Regions from separate parts of the Bacillus sp. PK6-026 genome, predicted to be linked through region 2. Evidence: riboswitches for the same ligand, from Rfam matches in the RefSeq annotation. Region 2 holds a riboswitch; each other region holds the start of a gene.
What was found. Region 2 has a riboswitch for S-adenosylmethionine ahead of metK (methionine adenosyltransferase). Riboswitches for the same ligand answer to the same signal wherever they lie in the genome.
Positions count from the first base shown of each region.

Region 1: it holds a riboswitch for S-adenosylmethionine, as region 2 does, so the genes downstream of both, metN (methionine ABC transporter ATP-binding protein MetN) here and metK (methionine adenosyltransferase) in region 2, are expected to answer to the same signal.
Region 3: it holds a riboswitch for S-adenosylmethionine, as region 2 does, so the genes downstream of both, mtnK (S-methyl-5-thioribose kinase) here and metK (methionine adenosyltransferase) in region 2, are expected to answer to the same signal.
Region 4: it holds a riboswitch for S-adenosylmethionine, as region 2 does, so the genes downstream of both, M1D59_RS05040 (methionine ABC transporter ATP-binding protein) here and metK (methionine adenosyltransferase) in region 2, are expected to answer to the same signal.

Region 1 is NZ_CP096418.1:3,481,486-3,488,996, reverse strand. It holds gene M1D59_RS17855 (acyl-CoA dehydrogenase family protein) at 1-596, shown strand, start outside; gene M1D59_RS17850 (arsenate reductase family protein) at 712-1,068, shown strand; gene gcvH (glycine cleavage system protein GcvH) at 1,130-1,513, shown strand; gene M1D59_RS17840 (YusG family protein) at 1,574-1,810, shown strand; gene M1D59_RS17835 (toprim domain-containing protein) at 1,873-2,217, shown strand; gene M1D59_RS17830 (thioredoxin family protein) at 2,243-2,551, shown strand; gene M1D59_RS17825 (SCP2 sterol-binding domain-containing protein) at 2,673-3,029, shown strand; SAM riboswitch class I at 3,204-3,311, shown strand; gene metN (methionine ABC transporter ATP-binding protein MetN) at 3,428-4,453, shown strand; gene M1D59_RS17815 (methionine ABC transporter permease) at 4,446-5,114, shown strand; gene metQ (methionine ABC transporter substrate-binding lipoprotein MetQ) at 5,128-5,958, shown strand; gene M1D59_RS17805 (carboxymuconolactone decarboxylase family protein) at 6,051-6,434, shown strand; gene M1D59_RS17800 (cation diffusion facilitator family transporter) at 6,848-7,511, shown strand, end outside.
Region 2 is NZ_CP096418.1:3,261,148-3,268,658, reverse strand. It holds gene M1D59_RS16585 (dicarboxylate/amino acid:cation symporter) at 1-811, opposite strand, end outside; gene pckA (phosphoenolpyruvate carboxykinase (ATP)) at 1,062-2,645, opposite strand; SAM riboswitch class I at 2,840-2,977, shown strand; gene metK (methionine adenosyltransferase) at 3,368-4,570, shown strand; gene asnB (asparagine synthase (glutamine-hydrolyzing)) at 4,715-6,613, shown strand; gene M1D59_RS16565 (glycosyltransferase family 4 protein) at 6,655-7,511, opposite strand, start outside.
Region 3 is NZ_CP096418.1:1,468,164-1,475,674, forward strand. It holds gene M1D59_RS07460 (PAS domain-containing sensor histidine kinase) at 86-2,296, shown strand; gene M1D59_RS07465 (methylated-DNA--[protein]-cysteine S-methyltransferase) at 2,304-2,801, shown strand; gene M1D59_RS07470 (hypothetical protein) at 2,893-3,006, shown strand; gene mtnA (S-methyl-5-thioribose-1-phosphate isomerase) at 3,013-4,074, opposite strand; gene mtnK (S-methyl-5-thioribose kinase) at 4,080-5,276, opposite strand; SAM riboswitch class I at 5,359-5,502, opposite strand; gene M1D59_RS07485 (carbon-nitrogen family hydrolase) at 5,586-6,365, opposite strand; gene M1D59_RS07490 (pyridoxal phosphate-dependent aminotransferase) at 6,461-7,511, shown strand, end outside.
Region 4 is NZ_CP096418.1:992,402-999,912, forward strand. It holds gene M1D59_RS05020 (ABC transporter ATP-binding protein) at 1-209, shown strand, start outside; gene M1D59_RS05025 (ABC transporter ATP-binding protein) at 229-1,152, shown strand; gene M1D59_RS05030 (ABC transporter permease) at 1,145-2,086, shown strand; gene cspB (cold shock-like protein CspB) at 2,203-2,403, opposite strand; SAM riboswitch class I at 2,707-2,820, shown strand; gene M1D59_RS05040 (methionine ABC transporter ATP-binding protein) at 2,920-3,921, shown strand; gene M1D59_RS05045 (methionine ABC transporter permease) at 3,924-4,574, shown strand; gene M1D59_RS05050 (MetQ/NlpA family ABC transporter substrate-binding protein) at 4,596-5,414, shown strand; gene M1D59_RS05055 (L-cystine transporter) at 5,541-6,926, shown strand; gene M1D59_RS05060 (hypothetical protein) at 6,972-7,313, opposite strand; gene M1D59_RS05065 (alpha/beta fold hydrolase) at 7,361-7,511, opposite strand, start outside.

The DNA of each region.
Region 1 (7,511 bases), 220 kb from region 2:
ATTCACGGATCAACCGGATTTTTGAAGGCACAAATGAAATCAACCGTCTCATCGTCCCGGGCACATACTTGAAAAAAGCGATGAAAGGCGAGCTTCCTCTGTTTGAGAAAGCGAAGGCGCTTCAGGAAGAACTGATGATGCTCATGCCTGAAGAACCAGGTGACGGCGTTTTGGAACAGGAAAAGTATCTGCTGAGAAACGCCAAAAAAATCGCGCTCATGATCGCGGGACTCGCCGCGCAAAAATATGGAAAAGCGCTCGACCAGGAGCAGGAAATCCTCGTGAATATCGCCGACATTGTCAGCCAGGTCTACGCCATGGAAGCAGCTATTTTGCGTACAGAAAAAGCCATCCAGGCAACCGGGGAAGACAAAAACGCCCAGAAAATTCTTTATACGCAGATTTTTGCACAAGTTGCCTTTCAGGAAATTGAAAGCCATGCCAAGGAATCGCTCATTGCGATGGAATCAGGTGATTCGCTGCGGATGATGCTGTCCGCGCTCCGCAAATTGACGCGCTTTACGCCTGTCAATGTCATTGAGAAAAAGCGCCAGGCAGCCAAGGGAGTCTTTGAAGCTGAGAAATATATCGTTTAAACGAAAAGCCCTGCTTAGGCGGGGTTTTTAGCTGTTATAGAATGGAGCACGGTTTTAGGTTTTTCATTCGATCTGTGTTAAAATTACCTCGATTAAATGAGAGGGGTGTGTATGTATGGCTTTGGATTTTTACTGGTATCCGAAATGCGGGACATGCCGCAAAGCGAAAAAATGGCTTGAAGACCATGGCAAAGAAATCAATGGGATACATATCGCAGAAGAGCCGCCAAGCAAGGAAAAACTGAAAGAGCTCTACGAGAAAAGCGGGCTTGAATTGAAGAAGTTTTTCAACACGAGCGGACAAAAATACCGTGAACTCGGCTTAAAAGACAAGCTGCAAAACATGTCTGAAGATGAGCAGCTGGAACTGCTGGCTTCGGACGGTATGCTGATCAAACGCCCGATTGCGACAGACGGCAGTAAAGTAACGGTCGGTTTTAAAGAAGATCAGTTTAAGACATACTGGTTATAACCCATCAAAATATGATATCTTCAATGTAGGATCGATTAAAACACTTTATGGAGGGGTTAGCATGAGCACACCGAAAGAGTTGCGTTATTCAGAAGAACACGAATGGGTGAAAACAGAAGGAGATAAAGTCAGAATCGGCATTACAGACTTCGCCCAATCCGAACTTGGAGACATCGTATTTGTCGAGCTTCCTGAAGTGGGAGACGAAATCAAAGCGGACGAGCCTTTTGGCAGCGTTGAATCCGTAAAGACCGTTTCTGAGCTGTATGCCCCGATCAACGGAAAAGTGGTCGAAGTGAACGAAGATCTGGAAGACAGCCCTGAATTCGTCAACGAGTCTCCGTATGAAAAGGCTTGGATGATTATCGTCGAGCCGTCCGATGCTTCTGAAATCGAAAATCTGATGACAGCCGAGCAATATGAGGACATGATAAAAGAAGACTAAGGATTATTCAGGATAGCCATGTGTCGTTTGGATACTCTATATCAAGAGGGGGTGTCCAAATTGACGCTGAAAAAAGAACGTATTGATATTACAGAACATGTGGAAAGCCGATTAAAAAACGGCGGAATGCAGCTGTACCATGAGAATGAGCTGATCGGCCGAATGACCGGAAAGGATCAATACGAGTTGAAATCTGGATATTCATTCCAAGATGAGAGATTTTACAAAACGGCGGATACCGTAAGCGGTCCGGATGCTAAATATGTAGACTGTGATGACCACCAAGGCTGGTGTTAATCAAGTCAGGCGGTGAACATTCACTGCCTTTTTTTACAAGTAAATCTTTAAAGGTGATCCATATGCCGGAAAATGAAAAAGTCATGATCGTCGAAGGGAAATCAGATAAGCAAAAAGTGAAGCATGTCATCGAAGAGCCCGTGGATATCATTTGCACAAACGGAACGATCAGCCAGGCAAAACTCGATGAATTCGCCGAAACGCTGTTTGATAAAGACGTTTATATCCTGGTGGATGCCGATGAATCAGGGGAAAAGCTCCGCCGGCAGCTGACGAGGGAGCTCCCCCAAGCTTCGCATCTATACATCGATAGGGTATACAAAGAAGTCGCTTCCGCCCCGAGTCAGCATGTTGCAGAAATATTAATTCGTTCAAACATCCGGGTACATACAAAATATTTATTATAAAACGTATTGAGGTGCGGTTCAACAGATGCAAGAACTCCAAGAAAAAGAGCTAAAACGGCTTGAACATGAGACCTGTCTTCTATATGTATACACGCCGTTCTGCGGAACGTGTCAGCTGGCCGGAAGAATGCTGGAAGTCGTTGATGAAATGATAAAGGACATTCCTTTTTATAAAAACAATCTCAATTATTCCCCGGCATTTGCCAAGCAGCAGGAAATAGAAAGCGTTCCATGCTTTATCCTTTACAAAAACGGGCAAGTCGTCAAAAAAGAATACGCTTTTCACTCCGTTTCCTACTTATACGATACGATTAAACAAAATGTTGTGGATTAAGGGCGGTTTTGACATATTTCTCGGGAAATAACCAGCAAAAACTTGTCGAGCAATTCCTAAAGGAACTCCTGCGGCAGACAGAGAATCTGTAAGTATGACCAATTTACAGGAGGTTATACAGTTGGAGAAAATGGGATTGATAGAAAGAGAGGACAAGGCTCTTTTTTTAAAACCTCTATTATCGACAACGGCTTTGCTGATTACGTTTCAAGGCGAGAAAGAAGCTTTTACGTTAGCGATCAACGAAAAAGGGGAAATGGAAAAATCTTCTCTTGCAGAGAAAGCTCATTTGACCTTTTTTGGAGAGCAAAGCGAGATTATTGACCTTCTTCACGGCGATATTTCATTGCAGCATCTCGTACAGCGCGGCACTGTTCAAGTAAAAGGCTCATTCAGAGCTTTATTGAAGCTTGAAGCGATTTTATGGCTGACGGACGGCTTTTTTAAAAACAGCGATCTTTATTCAGAGACATTTTAAAAATTTGAAAAATCGGCACATTCCGTGTATAAGTCGGACAGAGACGAGCGTTTACGTTCGTCTCTTTTCGCCGTAGGCCGATTGTCTTACGAAAAATAGTTGACAACTATTTTTTCGCATGATATCCTACTTTAAGAATTCCGATCATAATAATCAAAAAATAAATATATGATTCTCTTATCCAGAGAGGTGGAGGGAAGTGCCCTATGAAACCCGGCAACCATCAACACGTGTTGAAATGGTGCCAATTCACACGAAGCGTTATGCTTTGAAAGATGAGAGAAAGGCCCAGACTATTCAAAAGCCTTTCTGCTCATGTGTGCAGAAAGGCTTTTTTCATTGTTTGATCAGGAATTTAGACAACTATGAGAATTGAGCAAGAAAGCAGGTGATGGCTTTTGATAAATCTTCAAAATGTTTCAAAGATTTATCGGTCAAAGCATGGAGATGTCAATGCTGTCCAGGATGTCACCCTTACGATTAAAAAAGGTGAAATCTTCGGAATTATTGGATATAGCGGAGCTGGAAAAAGCTCCTTGATCCGTCTTTTGAACGGACTTGAACAGCCGACTTCAGGCACGGTTGAAGTAGCCGGCAGAACAATCAGTGAGATCAAAGGGAAGAAGCTGAGGAATGCAAGGCAGGAAATCAGCATGATTTTCCAGCACTTCAACCTATTGTGGTCAAGAACGGTCCGCGACAATATTGCGTTTCCGCTGGAGATCGCCGGTGTCAGCAAAGCAAAACGTCTGAAAAGAGTCGCTGAACTGATAAAGCTTGTCGGACTTGAAGGCAAGGAAAATGCCTACCCTTCACAGCTTAGCGGAGGCCAAAAGCAGCGCGTCGGCATCGCTCGGGCGCTCGCAAACAATCCGAAAGTTCTCTTATGCGATGAAGCGACATCAGCGCTTGATCCGCAGACGACTGACTCGATCCTGGGTCTTCTGTCCGATATCAATGAAAGGCTCGGACTGACCATTGTCCTGATTACTCATGAAATGCATGTCATCAGGAAAATCTGCCACAGAGTGGCCGTCATGGAAAACGGAAAGGTCGTGGAAGAAGGCGATGTGCTGAACGTATTCCTCAAGCCGCAGGAAGAAATGACAAAGCGCTTTGTTCAGCAGGTAACAGAACCGGTGGAAACACAGGAAACGCTGAAGCATTTCCTCGAAGAAACGACATCCGGGCGGACGATCAAGCTCACCTTCGTCGGTGAAGCGGCCGAATCGCCGCTGATCACACAGATCATTCGGAAGTTCGATGTTGAAGTCAACATCCTTCAAGGCAAAATCTCGCAAACTCAGGACGGCGCATACGGTTCATTGTTCATTCATGTCGACGGATATGAAAACGAGGTCAATGATGTGGTCGATTTCATCAAGAGCCGTCAAGTAGAAGCAGAGGTGATCACGAATGTTTGAAAAACTGTTTCCAAACGTAGATATGGAGCAGCTGTGGGAAGCTACGTATGAAACGATATATATGACAGGAATTTCCCTATTGTTTGCTTTTATCATCGGAGTGATTCTCGGTATGCTGCTGTATCTGACTTCTAAAGGAAACATTTGGCAGAATCGGGTCGTGAACGGTGTAATCTCGGCAATCGTCAATGTGTTCAGGTCTATTCCTTTTATTATATTGATTATTTTGCTGCTCGGTTTCACAAAGTTTTTAATGAACACGATCTTGGGGCCGAACGCCGCACTTCCGGCTTTGATTATCGCATCCGCTCCGTTCTATGCCCGCCTGGTTGAAATCGCTTTGCGCGAAGTTGATAAAGGCGTGATTGAAGCGGCAAAATCGATGGGAGCCAAAACATCGACGATCATATTTAAAGTGCTCCTGCCCGAATCGATGCCGGCCTTGATCTCTGGCATTACGGTTACGGCGATTGCACTGATCGGTTCGACGGCGATGGCCGGAGCAATCGGTTCAGGCGGACTCGGGAACCTTGCCTATGTAAACGGTTTTCAGATGAACAATCCCGATATTATACTCATCGCCACTATTTTCATCTTAGCTATTGTGTTTATCATCCAGTTTATCGGGGATTTTATAACAAATAAATTAGACAAACGTTAGGGAGGACATCAACATGAAAAAAGGTTTATTAACAGCTTTATTCATCATTTTTGCAGGCGTTTTAGCCGCTTGCGGATCTTCCAGCAGCGAAGGGGATAAAGACAGCAAAGTCATCACAGTCGGAGCGACGCCGACGCCTCACGCTGAAATCCTTGAAGAAGCAAAGCCGCTTTTGAAAGAAAAAGGCTATGAGCTTAAAATCAAAAATTTCACGGACTACAAACTGATCAACAAGGCGCTTGCAACGAAAGATCTCGATGCGAACTACTTCCAGCACGTCCCGTATCTTGAACAGGAAATGAAAGAAAATAAAGACTACGATCTTGTTAACGTCGGCGCGGTACACCTTGAGCCATTCGGCATTTACTCTAAAAAGTATAAATCTTTAAAAGACCTTCCTGACGGTGCAAAAATTATTATGAGCAACAACGCCGCTGAACAGGGCCGCATGCTTGCAATGCTTGAAAATGCCGGACTGATCAAGCTGAAATCAGGCATTGAAAAAGTGGATGCGACAGTAAAAGATATTACAGAAAACAAGAAAAACCTCAAAATCAAAAATGATGTGGCGCCTGAAATGACGGCAAAAGCATACGAAGCCAATGAAGCTGACGCAGTGTTCATCAATGTGAACTACGCGATCCAAAACAAGCTCAATCCGAAAACTGATTCAATCGAGCTTGAGTCTCCAAAAGACAATCCTTACGCTAACATCATCGCCGTCCGCAAAGGCGACGAAGATTCTGACAAGGTGAAAGCTCTGATGGACGTATTGCGCTCTGAGGACATTAAAAAGTTCATCGACAAAAAATATGAAGGCTCTGTCATTTCTGTTTCTGAGTAAATGAAAGAACACCCCGGTTTTGGAGAAAACCGGGGTTTTTTCGCGTATTTTTTGAAAAGAGGCTCATAATAAAAAAAGACTACCAACTGAAAATGGAGGAACAAAACGTGAATCAGCATGAATCAGAAAGCATTATCGAATCCGCACTGCATGAATATAAAGCAGGGATCGGCATCTTTTCCGAAAAAATGCCCGGAATTGCCGCCAAATACAACGAATTTACAGAGGAATGCTTTAAAAAAGGCGCGCTCAGCGAAAAGGATAAGCAGCTGATCGCACTGGGCATCAGTGTTAATACACAGGATGAATATTGCATTATTTATCATATCAAGGGCTGCCTGGATTGCGGAGCGTCGGAGGAAGAAATTCTTGAAGCGGTCGGCGTAACTGCGGCATTTGGCGGGGGCGCGGCCATGAGCCAAGCTGTCACGCTCGTTCTGCAGGCGATGGAAGAATTCCAGCAAATGAAGCATTGATTTTTCATCCGTGAAAGCATATTGAAAGCACACACATCTTTGAAGAGTTTGTATATAACTGGTACTATGAAAGAAAATCTCTGAAAGGATGATTCATTATTTGTTCAAGCCAAGATCAGCTTGACCTTGAATTCACGGCCGAAATGGAAAAAGCGATGCACAAGTCGCATGGAATGGGGTACGAGGAGTACAGCAGAAGCCATGTGAACCGGCTTGAAGTTGAGAAAAGGCGCGAAGAGCAGCATCAAAAAAGCAAGCAGATCGTATCAAATTTACCCATGATCGGATAAAATGAGGGGGGGCGGATGTCAATCCGTCCTTCTATATGTCTTTAGAATCCGCTTGACCTAAGTGAAGGAAAAGGTAAAATTTAAATATGAATATATGATCATATATTAAAAGGAGGATTTATGATGGCTCATTCTCACGATCACACAGGTCACAGCCACCATGGCAGCCGATCAGCCAATCAAAAAGCGCTCTACATCAGCTTCGGTTTAATTTTTACTTTTATGATCATTGAAGTGATAGGCGGGATATTGACGAACAGCCTCGCTTTGCTGTCGGATGCGGGACATATGCTCAGCGACGCTGCAGCACTTGGTTTCAGCCTCTTGGCGTTTAAAATTGGGGAAAAGGCCGCAACTGTGAGCAAAACATTCGGCTACAGGCGCTTTGAAATTTTGGCTGCGTTTATCAATGGCATCACCTTGCTTTTGATTTCACTTTATATCTTTTGGGAAGCGTACAACCGCTTTTTCAGCCCGCCGGAAGTCGCCGGCAGTGGCATGCTGGTGATTGCAACGGTTGGTTTCTTCGTCAACATTGCTGCAGCCTGGATATTAATGAAAGGCGACACAAGCGGGAATTTAAACATGCGGAGCGCATTTTTGCACGTCATCGGTGATATGCTGGGATCTTTCGGCGCGATTATCGCAGGCCTCCTCATGCTTTTCTTCAATTGGAATATCGCCGATCCAATCGCAAGCGCCGCCGTCGCGGCTTTGGTTCTTGTCAGCGGGTGGCGGGTGACGAAAGACTCGGTGCATATATTAATGGAAGGAAAACCGAAAGACA
Region 2 (7,511 bases):
AGTCAGCCACTTTTTGGCTTGCTCCCGTTTTTCTGACTTGTCTCAACGTGACGGGAATCGTTGCCGCTGACGATTGTGTGCCGAGCGCAGTGAAGTATGCCGGCGCCACGATTTTCAACAGCGACAGCGGATTTCTGCCGTTTGCAGCGCCCGCAACGGAGTACTGAATCAAAAGTATGACGAGGTGAAGCACGATAATCATCACGAAAACTTTAGCAAATACGGATAAGATTGTCTGCACCTGACCGCCGAACGTCATATTGGTGAAAATACCGAAAATATGAACAGGCAGTAACGGAATAATAATATATGATATCAGCTTTTCAACGATCGTTTGAAATTCATCGAATGCGTTTTTTAATGTTTTTCCGGGCAGATAAGCAATTCCGATTCCCATGATGAAAGCAAAAATCAGTGCGCTCATCACGCTCATAAACGGCGTCATTTCAATGGTGAAAAATCCTGCTTGCAAAACTTCTTCCGGATTTTTAAATTCCTGCAGCTGATGGCCGGAAATGATCGCGGGGAGAAGATTTGATCCGACAAGGTACGCCAGGAGGCCGGCAAAAATGGTTGACGTGTAGGCGATACCTGCTGTAATGCCAAGGATTTTTCCGGCGCCGCGGCCGATTTGTCCGATGCCGGGAATAATAAAAGCGATAATAATAAAAGGAATGACGAATTTAATGAAGTTTCCAAAAATATCATTGAAAGTAGCGGCTGTTTTGACAAACCAAAGCGGAGCAAAGCTTCCGACGATAACACCAAGAACAATTGCCGTCATAATTCTCGGCAGTAATCCAAATTTCATAGATGTGTCCTCCTGATATATACAAATGTTTTTATCATATTATCATATGAAAGATTTCTTTTGTTAAAAATAAAAAAAGTCTGTATTTTCAAATAATAACAGCCGCGAATTGGAAGCGTTTTATCACAGGCCGTGCTTGATTGTCGTTTTAATCATTGTCCAGAAAATGGCATCGGCCGCTGACAGGCGAAGCGGATTTTTAATAAACTGCAGCAGCGCAGAATACCTGCGCTGCTGCAAGCGGGTTGAGTTATACGAGCGGTCCTCCGGCTTTTTCAATGTTTTCGGTATTAGAGAATTTTTTGAAATTCTTTTTGAATGCATTCGCCAAGTGGATCGCTTTTTCCTCGTATTCGTTTTCATCTGTCCAAGTTTTAGCCGGGTCAAGCACTTGATCAGGCACACCCGGAACATGGACCGGTGAATGAAGTCCGAAAATGCGGTCAGTCTTCATTTCGGCGTTATCCAGTTCTCCTTCTATCGCAGCCTGAACCATCGCTCTCGTATAAGCGAGGCTCATTCTTTCCCCTGTTCCGTATCCGCCGCCGGTCCAGCCTGTATTGACGAGAAAGACGCTGACGCCGTGTTCATCGATTTTTCTTCCGAGCATTTCAGCGTACACATGTGCAGGGAGCGGAAGGAACGGGGAACCGAAGCAGGTCGAGAATGTGGCTTCAGGAGCGGTGATCCCGCGTTCGGTGCCGGCGAGCTTGCTTGTATATCCGCTCAGGAAATGATACATGGCTTGTTCTTTCGTTAACTTGCTGATCGGAGGAAGCACGCCGAAAGCATCTGCCGTCAGAAATACAATGGTCTGCGGGTGTGCTGCGATGCTCGGCTTGACGATGTTGTCAATCGCATCAATCGGGTAAGCCGCTCTCGTGTTTTCCGTATAGAATGCGTCGGAATAGTCCGGCTCCCCGGTTTTGCCGTCAACCACGACATTTTCAAGAACGGAACCGAAGCGGATCGCATTGTAAATCTGCGGTTCTTTTTCTTTGCTTAAGTTAATGCACTTGGCGTAGCAGCCTCCTTCAATGTTGAAAACGCCTGTGCTGGACCAGCCGTGTTCGTCGTCACCGATCAGCTTCCGTTTCGGATCGGCGGAAAGCGTCGTTTTGCCTGTGCCTGACAATCCGAAGAAGAGAGCTGTTCCGCCTTCCTCGCCAATGTTTGCCGAACAGTGCATCGGTAAAATGTTTTGTTCAGGAAGAAGATAATTCATAATAGAAAAAATCGATTTTTTCATCTCGCCGGCATATTCGGTGCCTCCGATTAAAATCGTACGCTTTTCAAACGACACGATGATAAATGTTTCAGATCTGGTCCCGTCAATGAGCGGATCGGCTTTGAAATGCGGAGCGGAAAGAATCGTAAACGGCTGTTCTTCAGGTTTTTTATCATGTTCTTCAGGTCTGATGAACAACTGTCTTGCAAACAGGTTGTGCCAGGCGAACTCGTTGACAACTGTAATCGGAAGCCGGTATTTTTCGTCTGCTCCTGCAAACCCTTCAAATACATACAATTCATCGCGTTCCTTTAAATAGCTGAGCACTTTTGTGTACAGCCGGTCAAAGGCGGCTTCTGAAATCGGCTGGTTTACTGCGCCCCAATCGATTTTGTCCTTTGTGCTCGCTTCTTCCACAATGAATTTGTCTTTTGGCGAGCGGCCGGTGTATGTACCGGTTGTAGCCCGCACGGCTCCGGAAGATGTTAAGACTCCTTCTTTGCGTTCAAGGACTTTTTCAACCAAAAGGGGAACGGACAAGTTCAGCTGAACGTTTTCGCCCATTAATAACGTTTGTAAGTCAGTTGTTAAATCTACAGAATTCATAAAAAACCTTCCTTTGCGTGTTTTTTAATGTGTATAACATTAATGTAGAATTAGTATAACACATTTACTCTTATAGTCTATACCGTTTCTTCATTTTTCGTTCGGGTTTTTTCTCGAAAGACAAGTTTAAATTTATTGCGGCCGATATTGACATAACAAGCCATTTTAAGATAAGATATTTCATTGAGCGGATACTCTTATCCCGAGCTGGTGGAGGGACAGGCCCAATGAAACCCAGCAACCGGTTTCTCTTATTAATGGAAAAAAACAGTTTCTGAGACAACTACGGTGCTAACCTGATGCAAGGTGTTCAATACCTTGAGCGATAAGAGTGAAAGGCACGCAATACCAGACCCTTTCCTCAGCGAATAGGAAAAGGTTTTTTTATTGCATAAATCGAGATCCAAAAATTGCTAAAAAAACTGCCTTCAGGAGGAAGGTACTCGGCGTTTTTCACAGGACGTGAAAGGTTTTAGCCGAGTATCAAGCAGGAGGAAGGTACTGGGCGTTTTTCACAGGACGTGAAAGGTCTAGCCGGGCAGCCAGTCAGGAAAAATTCTATTAAGAGGAATTTTGACTTAGAATCTCGTCAAGAATAGCATATGGAAATTGTTTCAAAACGAGAGCGTATGAAGCCCGAGTATCGTCATATAATCAAGAGGGACGAGATCCGTATCATACTTAAGATCACGGCTGATCTTCATATACAGGAGGAAACATAAATGAGCAAAAACCGTCGGTTATTTACATCAGAGTCAGTTACGGAGGGACATCCGGACAAAATTTGCGACCAGATTTCGGATAGTATATTAGACGAAATTTTAAAGAAAGATCCGAATGCCCGCGTTGCCTGTGAAACATCTGTGACAACCGGATTGGTGCTGGTAAGCGGTGAAATCACGACGTCCACTTACGTCGATATTCCGAAAACAGTCCGCGAAACGATTAAAGAAATTGGCTACACACGTGCAAAATACGGTTTTGATGCCGAAACTTGCGCGGTCTTAACGTCTATAGATGAACAGTCGCCAGATATTGCAATGGGAGTCGACCAGGCGCTTGAAGCGCGTGAAGGAGCAATGAGCGACGCTGAAATTGAAGCGATCGGAGCCGGAGACCAAGGTTTAATGTTCGGTTTTGCCTGCAACGAAACAAAGGAACTTATGCCTCTGCCGATTTCGCTTGCTCATAAATTGTCTCGCCGTTTGACAGAAGTCCGCAAAGAGGAAATTCTGCCGTATCTTCGTCCGGACGGAAAGACACAGGTAACTGTTGAGTATGATGAGAACAACAAGCCGATTCGCATCGATACAATTGTCATTTCGACTCAGCATCACCCTGAGATTTCGCTTGAACAAATTCAGCGCAATCTGAAAGAGCACGTCATCAACCCGGTAGTGCCAAAAGAGCTGATCGATGAAAACACGAAGTACTTCATTAATCCTACGGGCCGTTTTGTTATCGGAGGACCGCAGGGGGATGCCGGTTTAACAGGACGCAAAATCATCGTTGACACCTATGGCGGATATGCCCGTCACGGCGGCGGAGCGTTTTCCGGTAAGGATGCGACAAAGGTTGATAGATCTGCAGCTTATGCTGCGAGATATGTAGCGAAAAATATCGTCGCCGCAGGCCTTGCTGATTCCTGTGAAGTGCAGCTTGCCTACGCGATCGGTGTCGCACAGCCGGTATCCATTTCAATCGATACATTCGGTACAGGCAAAGCCAGTGAAGAAACATTGATCGAAGTGGTTCGCAAAAACTTTGATCTAAGACCTGCCGGCATTATTAAAATGCTCGATCTTCGCCGTCCGATTTACAAACAAACGGCAGCTTACGGACATTTCGGCCGCCTCGACCTCGATCTGCCTTGGGAGCGCACAGACAAAGCAGATCAGCTGAAGAAAGATGCATTAGGAGAATAACAACCGCATAGCCGCTTTCATAAGCGGCTTTGTTTTTCGATGGCAAAAAGCGGGCGGATGTGAAACGTTTTTCTTTAAACACTTGTCTAATCAAGAAGCAGACTTTGATTTCTGCACGAAATTTAAAAAATCGGAGGCAATACTATGTGTGGATTTGTAGGGGTATTCAATCATCGCCCATCATCCGAGACAGCAGCCCAGGAAGAACTGATTAAACAAATGAATGAAATGATTGTACACCGCGGTCCGGACGATGATGGGTACTATCATGATGAGCATGTAGGCTTCGGATTTAGAAGGCTCAGCATCATCGATGTGGAAAACGGAGGACAGCCTCTGTCTTATGAAGATGATTCCTATTGGATTATTTTTAATGGAGAAATCTATAACTATATAGAACTGAAAGACGAACTTATTTCAAAAGGATACGAGTTCAAAACCGATTCAGATACGGAAGTTTTGCTTGCGACTTACCGCCACTACAAACAGGAAGCTGCTTCCAAGCTGCGCGGAATGTTTGCTTTTTTAATCTGGGATAAAAAAGAACAGCTCCTATACGGAGCGCGCGATCCGTTCGGCATTAAGCCGCTCTATTTTACGAAAACGGACGGCCATGTTTATTTTGCGTCAGAAAGAAAGAGCCTGATGGCTGTTGATGCCGATTTGGAATTGAATGAAAAAGCGCTTCAGCAGTATACGTCATTCCAATTTGTACCAGAGCCTGAGACGCTTGACAAAAAGGTGCAAAAAGTAGAACCGGGCCATCAGTTTACTGTCCGCCCGGGCGAGGATATTCAATTTAAAACATACTGGAAAGTTCAATTCAAGCCTGTTCAGACCGAAGAAGACAAGCTTGTTCAGGAAGTAAGAGACGCGATCTTTGATTCCGTAAAAGTCCATATGCGAAGCGATGTACCTGTAGGTTCCTTCCTTTCCGGAGGCATCGACTCTTCTTTTATCGTGTCGGTAGCAAAGCAATTTCATCCCAACTTAAAAACGTTCTCTGTCGGCTTTGAACATGAAGGCTTCAGCGAAGTTGATGTTGCGAAAGAAACCGCTGATAGGGTCGGCGTGGAGAACTTCAGCGCGATCATTTCCCCTGAAGAATATATGAACGAGCTTCCAAAGATCGTCTGGCATCTGGATGATCCGTTGGCAGACCCTGCTGCAATTCCTTTGTATTTTGTCGCGAAGGAAGCGAAGAAGCAAGTTACGGTTGTTTTGTCCGGAGAAGGAGCAGATGAGTTGTTCGGCGGTTACAATATTTACCGGGAGCCGCTTTCATTAAAGCCGTTTGAACGAATTCCGTCCCCGCTGAAAAAGATGCTTCTGCACGTAGCTTCAGCGATGCCGGAAGGAATGAAAGGGAAAAGCTTTTTAATGAGGGGCTGTACACCTCTTGAAGAGAGATATATCGGCAACGCAAAGATTTTTGAAGAAGGCATGAAATCAAAACTTCTTCGCCAGTATGACAGCAACCTCTCTTACTGTGACGTGACAAAGCCATATTTTGAAGAAAGCAAGTCCTACAGCGAAATTAACAAAATGCAGTATGTCGATATCCACACATGGATGCGCGGTGACATTTTGCTGAAAGCCGACAAAATGACGATGGCCAATTCACTGGAACTCCGCGTTCCGTTTTTGGACAAAGTCGTATTTGAAGCGGCTTCCAAAATTCCGGAAGAGCTGAAAACGAAAAACGGCACGACAAAATATCTGCTTAGAAAAGCGGCGGAAGGCATCGTTCCAGATCATGTCTTAAACCGCAAAAAGCTAGGGTTCCCTGTGCCGATCCGCCACTGGCTGAAAAACGAAATGCATGACTGGGCCGTGAACATCATTAAAGAGAGCGAGACAGACGCATATATCCATAAAGATTACGTGCTTCAGCTTCTTGAAGACCACTGCGCCAACAAAGCGGATAACAGCCGCAAAATCTGGACGGTTCTCATCTTTATGATCTGGCACAGCATTTTCGTTGAAAAGCGCTTTGTACCGGAAGAACTGAACCATCAGCCAAAAGAAGTCATTATCGTTTAAGTCAAAAAAGAAGGTTTTCGTTAATCGAAAACCTTCTTTTTTTATGCCGGTTTTTCAGCTGATAAATCTGCTAGCACACGTTCACATTCGGAGAAGAGATTGTCAAAAATCACTTCCCACGACTGGGTAAGGGCATAGCTTCTCGCATCGTATGACATCCGTTTTTTTAACGGCACATTGGAGAGGACGCGCAATATATTTTCGGTGAATGCATCCGGATTTCCAGGTTCGGAAAGAAAACCGTTTCTTCCGTTTTGTATAAAGTCTTTCAGGCCGCCGGAATCTGCCCCGATAACAGGCGTCCCGCAGGCGAGCGCTTCAAGCGCGGAATTTCCGAAGGTTTCCGTCGGAGAAGGAAAGACGAACAAATCTGAGCTTGCATAAATGCTTGCCAGCTCTTCTCCTTTGACATAGCCGGCAAAAGTCATATTGAGGGGAGCCCGCTTCTCAAGCTCTTTTTTTAACGGGCCGTCTCCCGCGATCAGCCAGTGGACGCCATCTTTCAAATTGGGGTGACTTGCGATCTTGAGCAGCGTCTCCAAATCTTTCTCAGGTGCAAGCCTTCCGACATAGCTGAGGATATAGGTTTCCTTTATGCCGTATCGCTTGCGGATGTGTTCGGTTTGATGCGCCGGACTGAACAGCGAGCAGTCCACGCCGCGCTTCCAGATGGAGAGGTTCCTGAATTGTTTGGCTTTGAGCTGCATAAACGTTTCGCGCGAAGGGACAAAAATTTTTCGAAAATCTTTATGAAACCAGTGCATATATTTCCATAATAGTTTGGAAAACATTTGAAGATCATAATATGAAAGGTACTGGTCAAAATCGGTATGGTAAGAGCCTACGACAGGGATGTTCCATTTCTTCGCAAGCTTGAGCCCTGCCAGGCCGATATTAA
Region 3 (7,511 bases), 1.8 Mb from region 2:
GTTGTAAAAGTTCGAAACAAATGAAGGAAGATTTTCCGGTTTGTAGAATAATTGGAGGACAGGTTTTCAAGAAGGAGTGTAATAAATGGAGGAAACTCTTGATTTGAATGAATCCTTAAATCTGCAAAACCAGCTGAACAGACTGAAGAAAGAGAACGCCAAGCTGAAAGCGGATTTGTATCAGTATGAGCTGCTGTTTAACGGGACGCTGGACGCTATTTTTATATTGGATAAACAGATGAACATCATCCAGGCGAATGATGCCGCCTGCAAAATTCTGCAAAGCCAAAAAAAGAATTTGCTGGACCGGTCGGCGCTCGACTTCCTGCACGCCGTCCCGCCGGATGAACTGAACCAGAGCATTCAACGCTTTTTGGAGCGGGGATATGCGAAAAAAGAAGTGGCCATCAGGCTTGACAACGGATCTGTCAAATATATCGAGTTTACTGCAAGCAAAGGAATCGGTGAAGACTGCTATTTTGTCGTCATGAGGGACATTTCATCGAAAAAAATATTGGAGCGGGAGCGCACCATTAATGAAAAGCTGTTTAAAGATTTGTTTCACCGCGCGGTTGAAGGAATCGTCATCTTTGATAAACAAGGCTGTTTCATCGATGCGAACCATTCGTTTTGCCAGAGCTTCGAAATTGAAAAAACAGAGCTTTCAAAACTGAAGCTGTCTCAATTCGTATCCCCTGAAAACAAGGGGCGGCTCGATAAAATCTGGAATGCTCTTTTCAGAAGAGGGAAAGCAAAAGGGGAGCTTCCTGTCCGGCTCAGATCAGGAGAAGACCGGCTGTTTGAGCTTACGATAACCTCGAACATTTTAAACGGCTTTTACATGTCGATTATGAGGGATATTACCGAGAAGCGCTCGATGGAAAAACAGCTGTTTAAAAGCGAAGAACGCTTTAGAGAAGTCTTTGAAAATGCGATGGATGCCATTATACTGATGAATAACGACGGCCGCATCGTCAAAGCGAACCAGTCGGCCTGCAAAATCTTCGAACTGCCGATGGAACAGCTTCTCAACAAGAAGATGACCGATTTTATTGATCAAACCGATCAGAGGTACCATGCCATTCAAAAGCAGTATGATCAAAAAGGGGAAATCCGGGCGGAACTGCTGTTTCGTATGGCAAACGGACAATATAAAGAGCTTGAGTTCACGTCAAAACGGATCATGTTCGACAGCCAGGACCTAACCATTTTAAGAAATGTCAGCGACAGAAAACGAATGGAACAAGAATTGCGGGAAAGCGAATTGAAGTTCAGAAAAGTATTCAACGGATCAATGGACGGAATCGTTCTTTTCAACAACCAGTACGACATTATCGATGCGAACCCCCTTGCCGGAAAAATTCTCAGCACCCCTCTTGAACAGCTGAAAACGTCCAATCTACTTGATGTCATCTCCGGCTATCATATAGAAAACGCAGCTTCTCCCGCTAAAACGATTTCCTTAGAAGAAATGGACAATGACATCCCATTCCTGCTGAGCGACCAAAAACGGATTCTTGAATTTTCATTTAAAAGAAATATCATTCAAAATATGAACTTGGCGATGCTCAGAGACGTGACAGAACGAAAAGAGCTTGAAGAGCGGCTCCGCAAGTCTGATACCCTTCACGTCGTCGGCGAACTCGCAGCCGGAATTGCCCATGAAATCCGCAACCCGATGACGGCGCTAAAAGGATTTATCCAACTGCTGAAAGGCAGCATCCAAAATGAGGATCACGCGCTTTACTTTAATGTCATCACATCAGAACTCAAAAGGATTGAATCGATTATTACGGAGTTTCTCATCCTTGCAAAACCGCAGGCGATTATGTATGAAGAAAAAAATATCGTCAAAATCATGCAGGACACAATGGATTTGCTGCACGCACAGGCAAACCTTGACAACGTTCAGATGCATCTGAAGTGCGAAGGCGGCATTCCGCTGATTTATTGCGAGCCGAATCAGCTGAAACAGGTATTTATCAACATTTTGAAAAATGCGATTGAAGTGATGCCTGACGGAGGCAACGTATATGTGTCGATCAAACCGAAAGGAGACGACCATATCATTATCTCGCTTGCTGACGAAGGAATCGGCATGACAGAAGACAAATTGAAGAGGCTCGGCGAACCTTTTTACACGACAAAAGAACGGGGCACTGGACTCGGGCTCATGGTCAGTTATAAAATTATTGAAGAGCATAATGGAAAAATCGAAGTTGAAAGTGAAGAAGGGAGAGGCACGACATTCCATCTGACTCTCCCGATCAGACAGCATCATGAGGAGGAGGCTTAATCGCATCGTGGGCTTTTATATTGAAATGACCTCGCCTTTTGGACAAGCTTACATTGTCGAGGAAAATCACCACATTACGCATTTGCTATTTGAAAAAGATGAACTAAAACAGCTCCAGCAAGACGGCTTGGAGCTTCGCCGGACCGAAACGGAATTGTTGAAGGAGGCAAAGCGCCAGCTCGAAGAATATTTCAGGGGGGAGCGGAAGACGTTCACCCTTCCTCTCCGCCAGGATGGAACCCCGTTTCAGAAAAAAGTGTGGGAGGCGCTGCAGTTGATCCCGTACGGTGAATCACGGAGCTATTTAGATATCGCGTGCGCCGTCGGGAATCCGAAAGCGGTTCGCGCAATCGGCCAGGCCAATAAAAGAAATGCGCTGCCGATTTTGATCCCGTGCCACCGTGTCATCGGCAAAAATCGTTCTTTAACGGGGTACTCCGGAAATGAAACGGATAAAAAAGCGGTGCTGCTCGACATCGAAAATATTGCGTATAAGGGAAAATAATATACGAGCACGCCGTTTCTTTTTTTCGTCAGCGACATATAATTTTATTAAGTTAAAAATGTTGGTCTTGGTAAAAAAGGAGGACGAATAAGTGAAAACGAACCGCCCGAACAAAATAGCAGGATACGCGGAATTGTTCGTCAAGCTGCACGTGTTGACCGAAGAGCAGAAGAAAGACATCATCAAATCGATTAAAATCCGCTAAAGCGGCCTAAGTAAGGGCTTCAGCGGAAAACAGCGCTTCAATTTCTTCTTCAAACCTGTCTGTGATAATCCCTTTTTCCGTAATGATGCCAGAGATTAAATCGTGCGGCGTGATATCAAAAGCAGGGTTGAACACTGGCACCTCTTGCGGAGCTATTTGCGTTCCGTTTATCAGCCTGACTTCATCCGGATCGCGTTCTTCAATCGGAATGTTGTCGCCACATGAAATCGAAACATCAAAAGTTGACAGGGGAGCGGCGATAAAAAACGGGATTTGAAAGGCTTTGGCGAGGATTGCCAAGCCGTATGTTCCGATTTTATTGGCTGTATCTCCGTTTCTCGCGATCCTGTCCGCTCCGACAATGACGGCTGAAATGTTTTTTTCTTTCATCGTATGGGCAGCCATGCTGTCTGTAATCAGCGTCACGTCAATTCCCCCCTGCATAAGCTCCCACGCCGTCAGGCGCGCCCCTTGCAGGACAGGCCTCGTTTCACAGGCATAAATATGAAGGTCGAGGTCCTTTGTTTTGGCAAGATAAAACGGGGAAAGGGCCGTACCGTACCTGCTTGTCGCAATCGAGCCGGCGTTGCAGATGGTCATGATGCTGTCACCCGATTTGAACAAATGCAGTGCATTCTGTCCGATTTGCCGGCACGTTTCTTCGTCTTCAACCTGGATCTGAATGGCTTCATGGATCAGATTTGTTTTTGCTTCATTGACCGATTTTGCGTCCTCCGCACTTATTACCAGCCGATTGAGAGCCCAGGATAAATTGACGGCTGTCGGCCTTGCCTGATTGAGTTCATCTTTGATTTTTCCGAGTTCCACCAGAAACGCGGAAACCTCAGATGTATTGATGCTTTGTGCGCAAAGGGCGAGTCCGAAGGCGGCTGTAATGCCGATGGCAGGTGCACCCCTCACTTTCAGCGTTTGAATCGCATCATAGACGTCTTCTTTTGTTGTGAGGTGCAGGTATTCCGTCTTTTCGGGAAGCTTTTGCTGGTTCAGAATTTTTACCGATGCTTCTTCCCATTCGACAGAGCGGGGCACCGCAAATTGTTCAGGCATGTCATTCACTCCTTAAGTGCGTTCCGAAACGCTTCAATCAAGTCTTTTGGCGTCCGGAAACCACTGCGTTTTTCTATGAATGCTGCGCCTATTTTAAGGGCGAGCTTTTTTTGGCTGATTCTCCGGGAAAACGGAACGATTGTTTCAAGGTCCGCCACATGGGCAAGGCCGATCGTCCGGCGGATCATTTCGCAGCCGGCAAAGCCTGCTGCGTCTTCAAACGCCTGCTTCAGAACTGATTCAAGGCGTCCTTTCTCATTTTTGCAAGCGTCAAGAGCATCGTTTTCCCATGCTTCGCTGAATGTCCGGCTGAACGTATGCCAGACGGTCTCGACATGGCGGTATAAAGGAGCCCGCCTGTTTTCTTCGCGGGAAAGCGCGTGCAGCAGCAGGTTGGCGATAAACTGTCCAATGTCAAACCCGATCGGGCCGAAAAACGCAAATTCAGGGTCGATGATTTTCGTTTCGGCTTCTTCACTTGCGAAAATGCTGCCTGTATGAAGGTCGCCGTGGATCAGCGTTTCCTCTGCAGACAAAAAGCGCTGTTTCAGTTTTGCCGCTTCAATTTTTAATGCTTCATTGCGCCAAAGATCTTCCGCTTCATCGCGAAGCTCTTCTTCGAAATCGTTTGTCTCATGATCAAAGAAAGGGTCTGTGAACACAAGGCTTTCTGTAATATCGCACAGATCCGGATTCGTAAACTGCTTCACAAGCCGCCCTTTAACTGTTGGGTCAAGTGCATATTCAGACGAGTAAAAATGTGTTTTTCCAAGGAATTCTCCGATGTCTTCCGACAGGTGGGGATAATCCTTCCCGTCAATCAGTCCTTTTCTGGCGATTTCCAAGTGAGAAAGGTCTTCCAATACGGTAACGGCAAGCTCGGTGTCAGAATAGTACACGTTCGGGACAAGGTGCGGGACATGCTCGGCTTGGCGGATCAGCGCACTGCTTTCGATTCTCGCCCTGTCAAGCGACAGCGGCCAGCTTTCGCCGACGACTTTCGCATAAGGCACCGCCTGTTTGATGATCAGCCCTTTTTGCTGCTCTTTGTCATACACGCGGAAGACCAAATTCAAGTTTCCGTCCCCGATCTCCCGGCATGTCAGGGTGCTTTTGCTTGGAAAAAGCCCGAGGCGGACGGCCAGCGCGGCCGCGGAGCTTTCGGTCAAAGTTTCGTATGCTGCGGTTTTCGTTACGGTCATGTGTGATTCCCCCTAAATGTCGTTAACAATAAAAAAGCCTCTTTCTCATCGAGAGAAAGAGGCTGATTTGTCGCGTTCGCCTCTCTTATCTCTCAGAATTCAAAGTCTGATGGAATTAGCACCGTGCCCTAGCGGCGCAGAATTTCGCGCCCCATTTCACAATGGTATTACGGTCGGTTGCTGTTGGGGTCATTAGGCCAGTCCTTCACCCAACTCTCGATAAGAGAAATCAATATAAAATTTTGAAATTTCAGTTCGGTCAGTTGCTGAAAATGTTACCAGCATCTCAGTTTTCTTGTCAACACTTTTTTAATATAAATCTCTGCGAATGTCCTCAAAAACCGGAATTTGCCCCCGCGCTTTTTCAATGTCCCCGAGGTTGATTTCGGTCCTGATGACGGCTTCACCGCTCCCTGCTTCAGCGAGGGTGCGGCCGAGCGGATCAATGATGATGCTGTGGCCCGCAAATTCGTTTGCCGGGTCACTTCCCGCTCGGTTGCAGGCTGCGACAAAGCACTGATTTTCAATCGCTCTGGCTTTTAAAAGGCTTTGCCAGTGATCGAGGCGGGCGAGCGGCCATTCCGCCGATACAAAGATGATGCCCGCACCTTCCTTCGTATGTTTTCTGATCCATTCCGGGAAACGGATGTCGTAGCAGATAAACCCCGCAGCCGGGATCCCTTCAAGCTCGAAGCTCCCGTCGCCTGAGCCCGCTGACAAATAAAGGTGTTCGTCCATCAGCTGGAAAAGGTGAGCTTTGCTGTATTCTTTGATCAAATGTCCGTTTTTGTCTGCGATGTACATGATATTGTACACACCGCTTTTTTTCTTAACGGCGACAGAGCCGCATATGATATGGACACGGTTTGCTTTTGCCGTTTCCTGCAGCCATCTCTTCGTTTGCCTGCCTTCTTCATCTGCGATGGAGCCGAGATTTTTTAAATCATAACCCGTCGTCCACAGCTCGGGAAGGAGAAGAACATCCGCTTTCCGGCTTTCCTGTTCGATCAGCTGCTCCGCTTTTTTAAAATTTTCAGAAGGATTGCCGTATGCGATATCGAATTGCAGACATGAAATTGTCAGCTTCAATCTGGATCACCTCATTTTTTTCTTTACATTTTACATTTAACAATATATGATGATGGACTATCATTTCAAGAATTTTTCAAAAGCGGGTGAATCATATGAAATTTGAGCTTTCAGATGTGCTGAAACAGCTGCCTGAGCAGTTTTTCGCTTCCTTGGTGAAAAAGGTGAATGAAAAAATCGCCGCCGGCCATGATGTGATTAATCTCGGCCAGGGGAATCCCGATCAGCCGACACCTGATCACATCGTTGATACAATGGCGCAAGCCGTTCGCAACCCTAAAAACCATCAGTATTCCTCCTTTCGCGGCAGCCGTTCACTCAAGGAGGCGGCAGCCGCGTTCTATCGAAGGGAATACGGCGTAGAGCTCGATCCCGAACGCGAAGTCGCTGTATTGTTCGGCGGAAAAGCCGGTCTTGTCGAGCTTCCGCAATGTTTGTTAAATCCGGGGGATGCCGTGCTCGTTCCCGATCCCGGCTATCCCGACTACTGGTCGGGCGTTGAGCTGGCAAGAGCGAACATGGAAACGATGCCGCTTACAGCGGGCAATCAGTTTCTGCCTGACTACAGCCGGATTCCGAAGGAAGTGAAAGAAAATGCGAAGCTCATGTATTTAAATTATCCAAACAATCCAACCGGTGCCCAAGCCACGCCTGTTTTTTTCGAAGAGACTGTCCGGTTTGCCAAGTCGAACGGAATTTGCGTCGTCCACGATTTTGCCTACGGTGCGATCGGCTACGACGGCAAGAGGCCTGTCAGCTTTCTCGAAACGGAGGGGGCAAAAGACACAGGAATCGAAATTTACACGCTTTCCAAAACGTATAATATGGCTGGATGGCGGGTCGGGTTTGCAGTTGGCAACGCATCTGTGATCGAAGCGCTGAACCTTTATCAGGACCATATGTATGTCAGCCTTTTTAAAGCGGTCCAAGACGCCGCGGCAGCCGCGCTTCTATCAGACCAAGCGTGTGTCAAGGAGCAAAATGAGCGCTACGAAAAAAGGCGGGATGTATGGATTCGTGCGGTCCGCGAAATCGGTTGGCACGCGGATGCTCCGCAAGGTTCTTTTTTCGCCTGGATGCCTGTCCCTGACGGGTATACATCTGAGGCTTTTTCCGATCTGCTTCTCGAAAAAGCGAATGTCGTCA
Region 4 (7,511 bases), 2.1 Mb from region 2:
TCAAAAGCCTTCTTACATATTTGGAGCTTGATAAGCAGACAATCGTCATCGCCACCCATGAGATTCATGAAATTGAACAAATTTTGGATGAGGTCGTCGTCGTCTTAAATGGCCGAATTGAAGAAAAAAAGGATGTCGAACAGCTGCGCGAGGAATCCGGAATGTCGCTTTTGGAATGGCTGAAACGGTTTATTGAAGAAAAAAATTGAAAAGGCTGGAGGAGAAACAGTGGAAACACTTTTGGAATTAAAAAATGTATCAAAAACGATCAGGGGGAAAAAGATTATCGACGGCCTGAGCTTTGACGTTCGGGCAGGCGAAATATTCGGCTTCCTAGGTCCGAACGGCGCCGGAAAAACGACGACGATCCGGATGATTGTCGGGCATATGAACATCACCGCCGGTGAAATCGCCGTGTGCGGCGTCAGCGTAAAAGAAAATTTTGAAAAGGCCGCGCGGCATATCGGAGCGATCGTTGAAAATCCGGAACTGTATAAATTTTTAACGGGCTATCAAAACCTTCAGCAATACGCGCGCATGACGAAAGGCGTGACGAAACAGAAAATTGACGAAATCGTCGAGCTTGTCGGATTGAAAAACAGGATCAACGATAAGGTCAAAACGTATTCTTTAGGAATGAGACAAAGGCTTGGCCTGGCCCAAAGCCTTTTGCACGATCCGAAGCTCTTGATTCTCGATGAGCCGACGAACGGGCTTGATCCGGCCGGTATCCGGGAAATTCGCGATCATTTAAGAAAGCTGACGAGAGAAAGAGGTATGGCGGTCATCGTTTCAAGCCACCTGCTTTCAGAAATGGAGCTGATGTGCGACAGGATCGCCATTATCCAGAACGGAAAGCTCCGGGATATTCAGCATGTGCACGGACCCGCTCGGGATGAAAAGAAGCGCTATTATATTCAAGCGGATGACAATCAGGCTCTGATGCGGGAAGCGGCTGCCTTCAAAAAGATGAAGGTTGACGAAGCGGAAGGCGGGATAGAGCTCAGCCTTCAAAAAGATGAAGTGCCTGATTTGATCAAACACTTGTCAGACAACGGTGTCCGCCTATATGAAGTGAAGGCTGTGAACAAATCGCTGGAAGACCGGTTCCTGGAAATCACCGCAGAGAAGGAGGAAGCTCAGCATGTTTAATCTCATCGTAAATGAATGGATCAAAATTTTTAATCGAAAAGGCACATATGTCATGATTGCGATTTTGCTGTTATCTGCCATCGGGCTGGGCGTTCTCACAAAGATGATCGGAGAGACAGACCAAAACCCGGACTGGAAAAAAGAATTGATGCAGGAAAATAAAGATATGAAAGAACAACTTAAAGGGGTCAATAATCCGGCACTTGAAAAAAGCTATGAACGGTCGACCGCCATTAATGAGTATCGAATCAAGCACGATTTGCCGGAAGACGGGGACTATTCGGCCCTGTCGTTCATCAGCGACGCGAGCGGCAACATTCCTCTCCTCGGTCTGTTTGTGATCACGGTGGCTGCGGGAATCGTTGCGAATGAATTCAACTGGGGAACGGTGAAGCTGCTTGTCATCAGGCCGATCAGCCGCTTTAAAATTTTGCTGGCAAAATATTTTACAGTTCTGCTTTTTGCATTGGCTTTGCTTTTCATTCTGTTCGCAAGCGCGGGTATCACAGGCCTTGCTTTATTCGGGGCAGGCGACGGCAGCCAGGTTCACTTGGCGTACGCCGATGGAACCGTTGAAGAAAAAAGCCTGCTGCTGCACTTGGCCGGCAGCTATTTGCTGAATTCAATATCGCTTTTGATGATGGCGACAATGGCCTTTATGATTTCAGCTGTTTTCAGAAACAGCTCGCTTGCCGTAGGTATTTCAATTTTCCTTTTGGCAATGGGCGGAACGGTGACAAACTTGCTCGCAACGAAATTTGATTGGGTGAAATACATCTTATTTGCCAACACTGATCTCACTCAATACTTTGACGGATCTCCGCTTGTTTCAGACATGACGCTGGGATTCTCGATTGTGGTGCTGGCTGTCTATTTTATCGTTTTTCATGTGCTCGCCTTTGGTGCATTCACAAAAAGAGACATCGCTTCATAAGCGGTTTTCGCAAAAAAAGCCTGACGCCGGTTTTCCGGGCGTCAGGCTTTTTTTAAATATAAAAAGACTGCTGACATTCGGTCAGCAGTCCTGTATGAAGATCAGCGGTTCACAGCTTACGCTTTTGTTACGTTAGCAGCTTGTGGTCCGCGGTTTCCTTCAACGATTTCGAAAGATACAGATTGGCCTTCTTCCAAAGTTTTGAAGCCTTCGCCTTGAATAGCAGAGAAATGAACGAATACATCGTCTTGTCCTTCAACTTCGATGAATCCGAAACCTTTTTCAGAGTTAAACCATTTTACTTTACCTTCTAGCATGAAATTTCCTCCTAAAGCGATAACGCTTAAATTCACTATTCTTGCTCTAAAACAAACTTCCAAGACGAAAACTCTTACAAAACTTTCTTCTTAAAGATAGTTCGAACAAAAATAATTACCTTTACTTTACCAGTGTTTAAGCGAAATTACAACTGCTAAACACAATTTTTTTAAAAAAAGTGAAATTTAATAATCAGGGCGAAAAATAAAGCATTAAAAAGCGGGTTTTTGAAATTTTCACAATTCTGATTGACAACATTTCAAAGAAGCTGTAAAGTTAGGTAAAACTTCATGCATCAACACTTCTTATTCAGAGAGGCGGAGGGAATTGGCCCTATGAAGCCTCGGCAGCGGGTTCTGCATACAGCAGAATACTGTGCCACATCCAACAAGCCGTACGGGCTTGGAAGATAAGAAGAGAGCGGACCACTCTATTTACTTCGTGTCGTCTAAGGCTTCTTCTTATTTTTTAAGAGGGAGCCTTTTTTGTTAGCCAAAAAGAGGAGGAAGATCATCATGATTACATTTGAAGGCGTTGAAAAGGTCTATGAAAGCGGCGGACAGAAGGTTCATGCGCTCAATGGAATCGACCTTCATGTAGATAAAGGGGAAATATACGGCGTCATCGGATTCAGCGGCGCAGGGAAAAGCACGCTGATCCGCTGTGTGAACTTCCTTGAAAAACCGACGGCCGGAAAGGTATTCGTCGGCGGAAGAGACTTGATGTCTCTGTCGAAAGCTGAGATTCGAGCTGTTAAAAGGAAGATCGGCATGGTATTTCAGCATTTTAACCTGTTAAATTCAAAGACGATTTTCGCTAATGTCGCTGAGCCGCTCGCGCTTGTCAAAACACCGAAAGCCGAAATCAAGCAAAAAGTGACGGAACTGCTCCATTTTGTCGGACTTGAGGATAAAGCCCGCGATTATCCGGATCAGCTGTCGGGCGGCCAAAAGCAGCGCGTCGGCATTGCCCGGGCGCTGGCGACAAATCCGGAGGTTCTGCTCTGTGATGAAGCGACATCCGCGCTTGACCCGCAGACGACCGGCGATATTTTGAAGCTGCTGAAGCGCGTCAACGAACAATATAACATCACGATTTTGTTGATCACTCATGAAATGAATGTGGCAAAAGAAATCTGCGACAAAGTCGCGGTCATTGAAAAAGGAAGGATCATTGAATCAGGCAGCGTGTTTGACGTGTTTTCCGCGCCGGAAACCGAAACGGCCAAAAGCTTTGTCAAATCAGCCATCGACCACGAGATACCTGAATCGATTCAAAAATTAAATGTGAAGCATCTCTACCAGCTTCAATTTGTCGGCGAATCTTCCGGGAAGCCATTTCTTTCGCAAGTGGCAAAGCGGTTTGACGTAGAAGTCAACATTCTGCACGGAACGATTACAGAGCTTCAGGGAATTCCGTTTGGCAGTATGACGGTTGAACTGCAGGGGGAAGACGGTGAAATCGGGCGGGCGCTCGAATATATCCGCAGAGAAAACATTCGCATCAGGGAGGTATAAGCATGCTTGTTACATATGACCAAATCATTGACGCACTGGTTCAGACGATTCAAATGACGGTTTTCTCGCTTTTATTTTCAAGCGTGATCGGCATTCCGCTCGGCATTTTGCTGGTTGTCACAAGGAAGGGGCATCTGCTTGAAAATCCGGCAGTTTTTACGGTTGTCAATATGATCATTAACATTTTCCGTTCCGTTCCATTTATCATCTTGATGGTTGCTTTAATTCCGGTGACAAGGCTGATTGTGGGGACGTCCATCGGCACATCGGCAGCGATTGTTCCCCTGACTTTTTATGCGGGGCCTTACATCGCAAGGCTCGTCGAGAACTCTCTGCTTGAAGTCGATCCGGGAGTCATTGAAGCCGCTGAAGCAATGGGAGCGACTCCGCGGCAGATCATCTTCCGGTTTCTGATTCCGGAAGCGCTCGGTTCGCTTGTGCTGAGTTTTACGGTGGCAACGGTCGGATTGGTCGGAGCGTCGGCGATGGCTGGTGCGATAGGCGCCGGCGGTCTTGGGGATTTGGCGATCACATACGGCTACCAAAGGTTTGACACGCTGACGATGATCATCACGGTTGCAATTCTCGTCATCGTTGTGCAGGGATTGCAGACATCCGGAAACGTTCTGTCCAAAAAATTGAGAAGAAGATAAACAGAGAGGGAGACAGCTATGATGAAAAAGTTCACATTTGTTATCATTTTACTGCTGCTTGCGGGAGTGATCGCGGGGTGTGCGGCAGACTCTGATGCGAAAACCATTAAAATCGGCATCAGCGGAACGGATACAAGAATCTGGGACTTTGTGAAGAAAAAAGCCGAGAAAGAAGGCTTAAAGCTTGAAATCGTCAAATATTCTGATTATGTTCAGCCGAACCAGGCTTTGGCGGGCGGTGACATTGACGCCAATGCATTTCAGACGATATCTTACTTTAATGCATTCAAAAAGGAACGCAATCTTGAACTTTCGCCGATCGGCATAACGATCATCGCTCCGATGGGCATTTATTCCGAGAAGTATGATTCGCCTGACGATATACCAAACGGCGCGGAAATCGCTGTTCCGAGCGAAGCGACGAACATGGGCAGAGCCTTGCTCCTGTTGGAGTCCGCCGGCCTGCTTCAATTAAAGGACGGATTTGACGGAAACGGAACGCTTGATGCGATTAAAGAAAATCCTAAAAAACTCAAAATCACAACGGTGGCCGCAGAGCAAACGCCGCGCGTGCTTCCCGACGTCGCTGCATCTGTTATCAACAACGGCATAGCGGTTGACGCCGGCTTCCATCCTGTCAAAGATTCGATTAAACTGGAAGACGAAACAGCGACACCGTACATCAACATTATTGCGGCCAGAACAGAAGACCGGGACCGTGAAGATTTGAAAAAGATCGTTGAGCTGTACCAATCAGACGATACCGCTGAATTGATCAAAAAAGAGTTTGACGGTGCACAGCTGCCGACTTTTGTTCCACTGAAAGACATCGGCGAATAAAATGTCAGTCGCGCAATTGATTCCCGGGTCATATATTGAAATACATCGATAATTCCTACTTGACCAATCAGGTTTGTTGTACTATAGTTTTTAAATGTAAAAAATTCTGGGGGTGCTTTTGTTACCATGACATTATTTGTTGTTATTAATATTATCGTCATGCTCGGCCTGATGGCGCTCCTTTATATGATGCAAAAAAAACATGTTTCGTTTTCTAAGCGGGTATTTACCGCTCTGGGAATCGGCATTGTTTTTGGATTCGCTTTGCATTTTATATATGGTTCGTCTTCAGAAACGATTACGCAGACATCTGATTGGTTTAATATTGCAGGCGGCGGTTATGTGAAGCTTTTGCAGATGATCGTTATGCCGCTTGTATTCATCTCGATTTTGGGTGCTTTTACAAAGCTTAAACTGACGCACAATATCGGAAAAATCAGCGGATTGATCATCGGCCTCTTGATCGCGACGACAGCTGTCGCTGCTGCGGTGGGAATCGCGTCCGCACTTGCTTTCGACCTGCAGGCTGTCCATGTGGATCAAGGCCAGGCAGAGTCAATGAGAGGGGCGGAACTCGAACAGAAATCGCAGGACATGGAAGCCAAAACACTTCCACAGCAAATTGTCGAGCTTCTTCCGGGGAATCCGTTTTTAGATTTTACGGGAGCAAGACCGACATCAACGATCGCCGTTGTTATTTTTGCGGCTTTCCTTGGAATCGCGTATCTCGGGGTCAATCGAAAACAGCCTGAACAAGCTGAGCTTTTCAAAAAGATGGTTGATGCCGTGTATGCGATCATTATGCGTGTAGTGACGTTGATTCTGAGGCTGACGCCTTACGGTGTATTGGCGATCATGACAAAAACGATTGCAACGAGCGATCTCGACAGCATTGCCAAGCTCGGCAAATTTGTCATCGCTTCATATGTGGCGCTGATCGTCATGTTCATCATTCACCTGCTGCTCATTACATTCAGCGGTTTAAATCCTGTCACATACTTGAAAAAGGCGTTTCCGGTCCTTGTATTCGCGTTTACATCTAGATCAAGCGCAGGCGCTTTGCCGCTGAACATTAAAACACAGCGCAGCCTCGGTGTTCCCGAAGGCATTGCAAACTTTGCCGGTTCCTTCGGACTGTCCATCGGACAAAACGGATGTGCCGGAATTTACCCTGCAATGCTCGCGATCATGATTGCGCCGACGGTCGGACAAAATCCGCTTGAGCCGTCATTTTTGTTCACGGTTATCGCTGTTGTTGCGATCAGCTCTTTCGGAGTGGCAGGCGTCGGCGGAGGTGCGACATTTGCAGCGCTTCTCGTCCTTTCGGCGTTAAATATGCCCGTAGCGCTTGCCGGACTGCTGATTTCGGTTGAGCCGCTCATCGACATGGGGCGTACGGCTCTTAATGTCAGCGGCAGCATGACGTCAGGACTTGTCACAAGCAAAGCAACAAATGAACTTGAAAAAGACACGTACCAAGACCGTACTAATATCATTGAAGCAGAAGTGTAAAAGAAGAACGGCCCGCACAGCTTGATTGCTCGTGCGGGCCGTTTTTTATGAATAGTTTTGGTCGTTATCGAACATCGTCTGGTTTGCAGTCTGATCGTTCATGACATTAACCGGGGCAGTCATATGGCTTGATTGATGCTGGTCGTTTGCCGTATGGCCTGACTGGCGATGTTCCTGTGACTGTCCTCCGGAATTGAAAGCCTGTTTGATCATGTCAGCCGGATTCATCATCATCTGGTTTCGGCCGTTACCTTGCTGTCGACCTCCCATGCCCTTCGCGAACATGCCTGTCAATCTTTTGCGGATTTCGGGAGAAAAAGCCGCGGTCAATGCAGCTGATCCTAAAACCAATACAGCGGGATGGATGCCTGATCTTCTTCTAAACAAAGGGTCAACCTCCTTTTTACGTATACCATCCCCAGTCCTGATCGGTTTTATTCTTCAAGCTGTGCCGCGAGATATAAGCGGTTACTTTCGAAAAATTCGAAAATTTTATGGTAGGCTTTTATTTTATTTTCTCTTTTAGAAAAACCGTGCCCTTCATTTTCCAAAACAAGATACTCAATATTCCGCCCCATGGCTTTT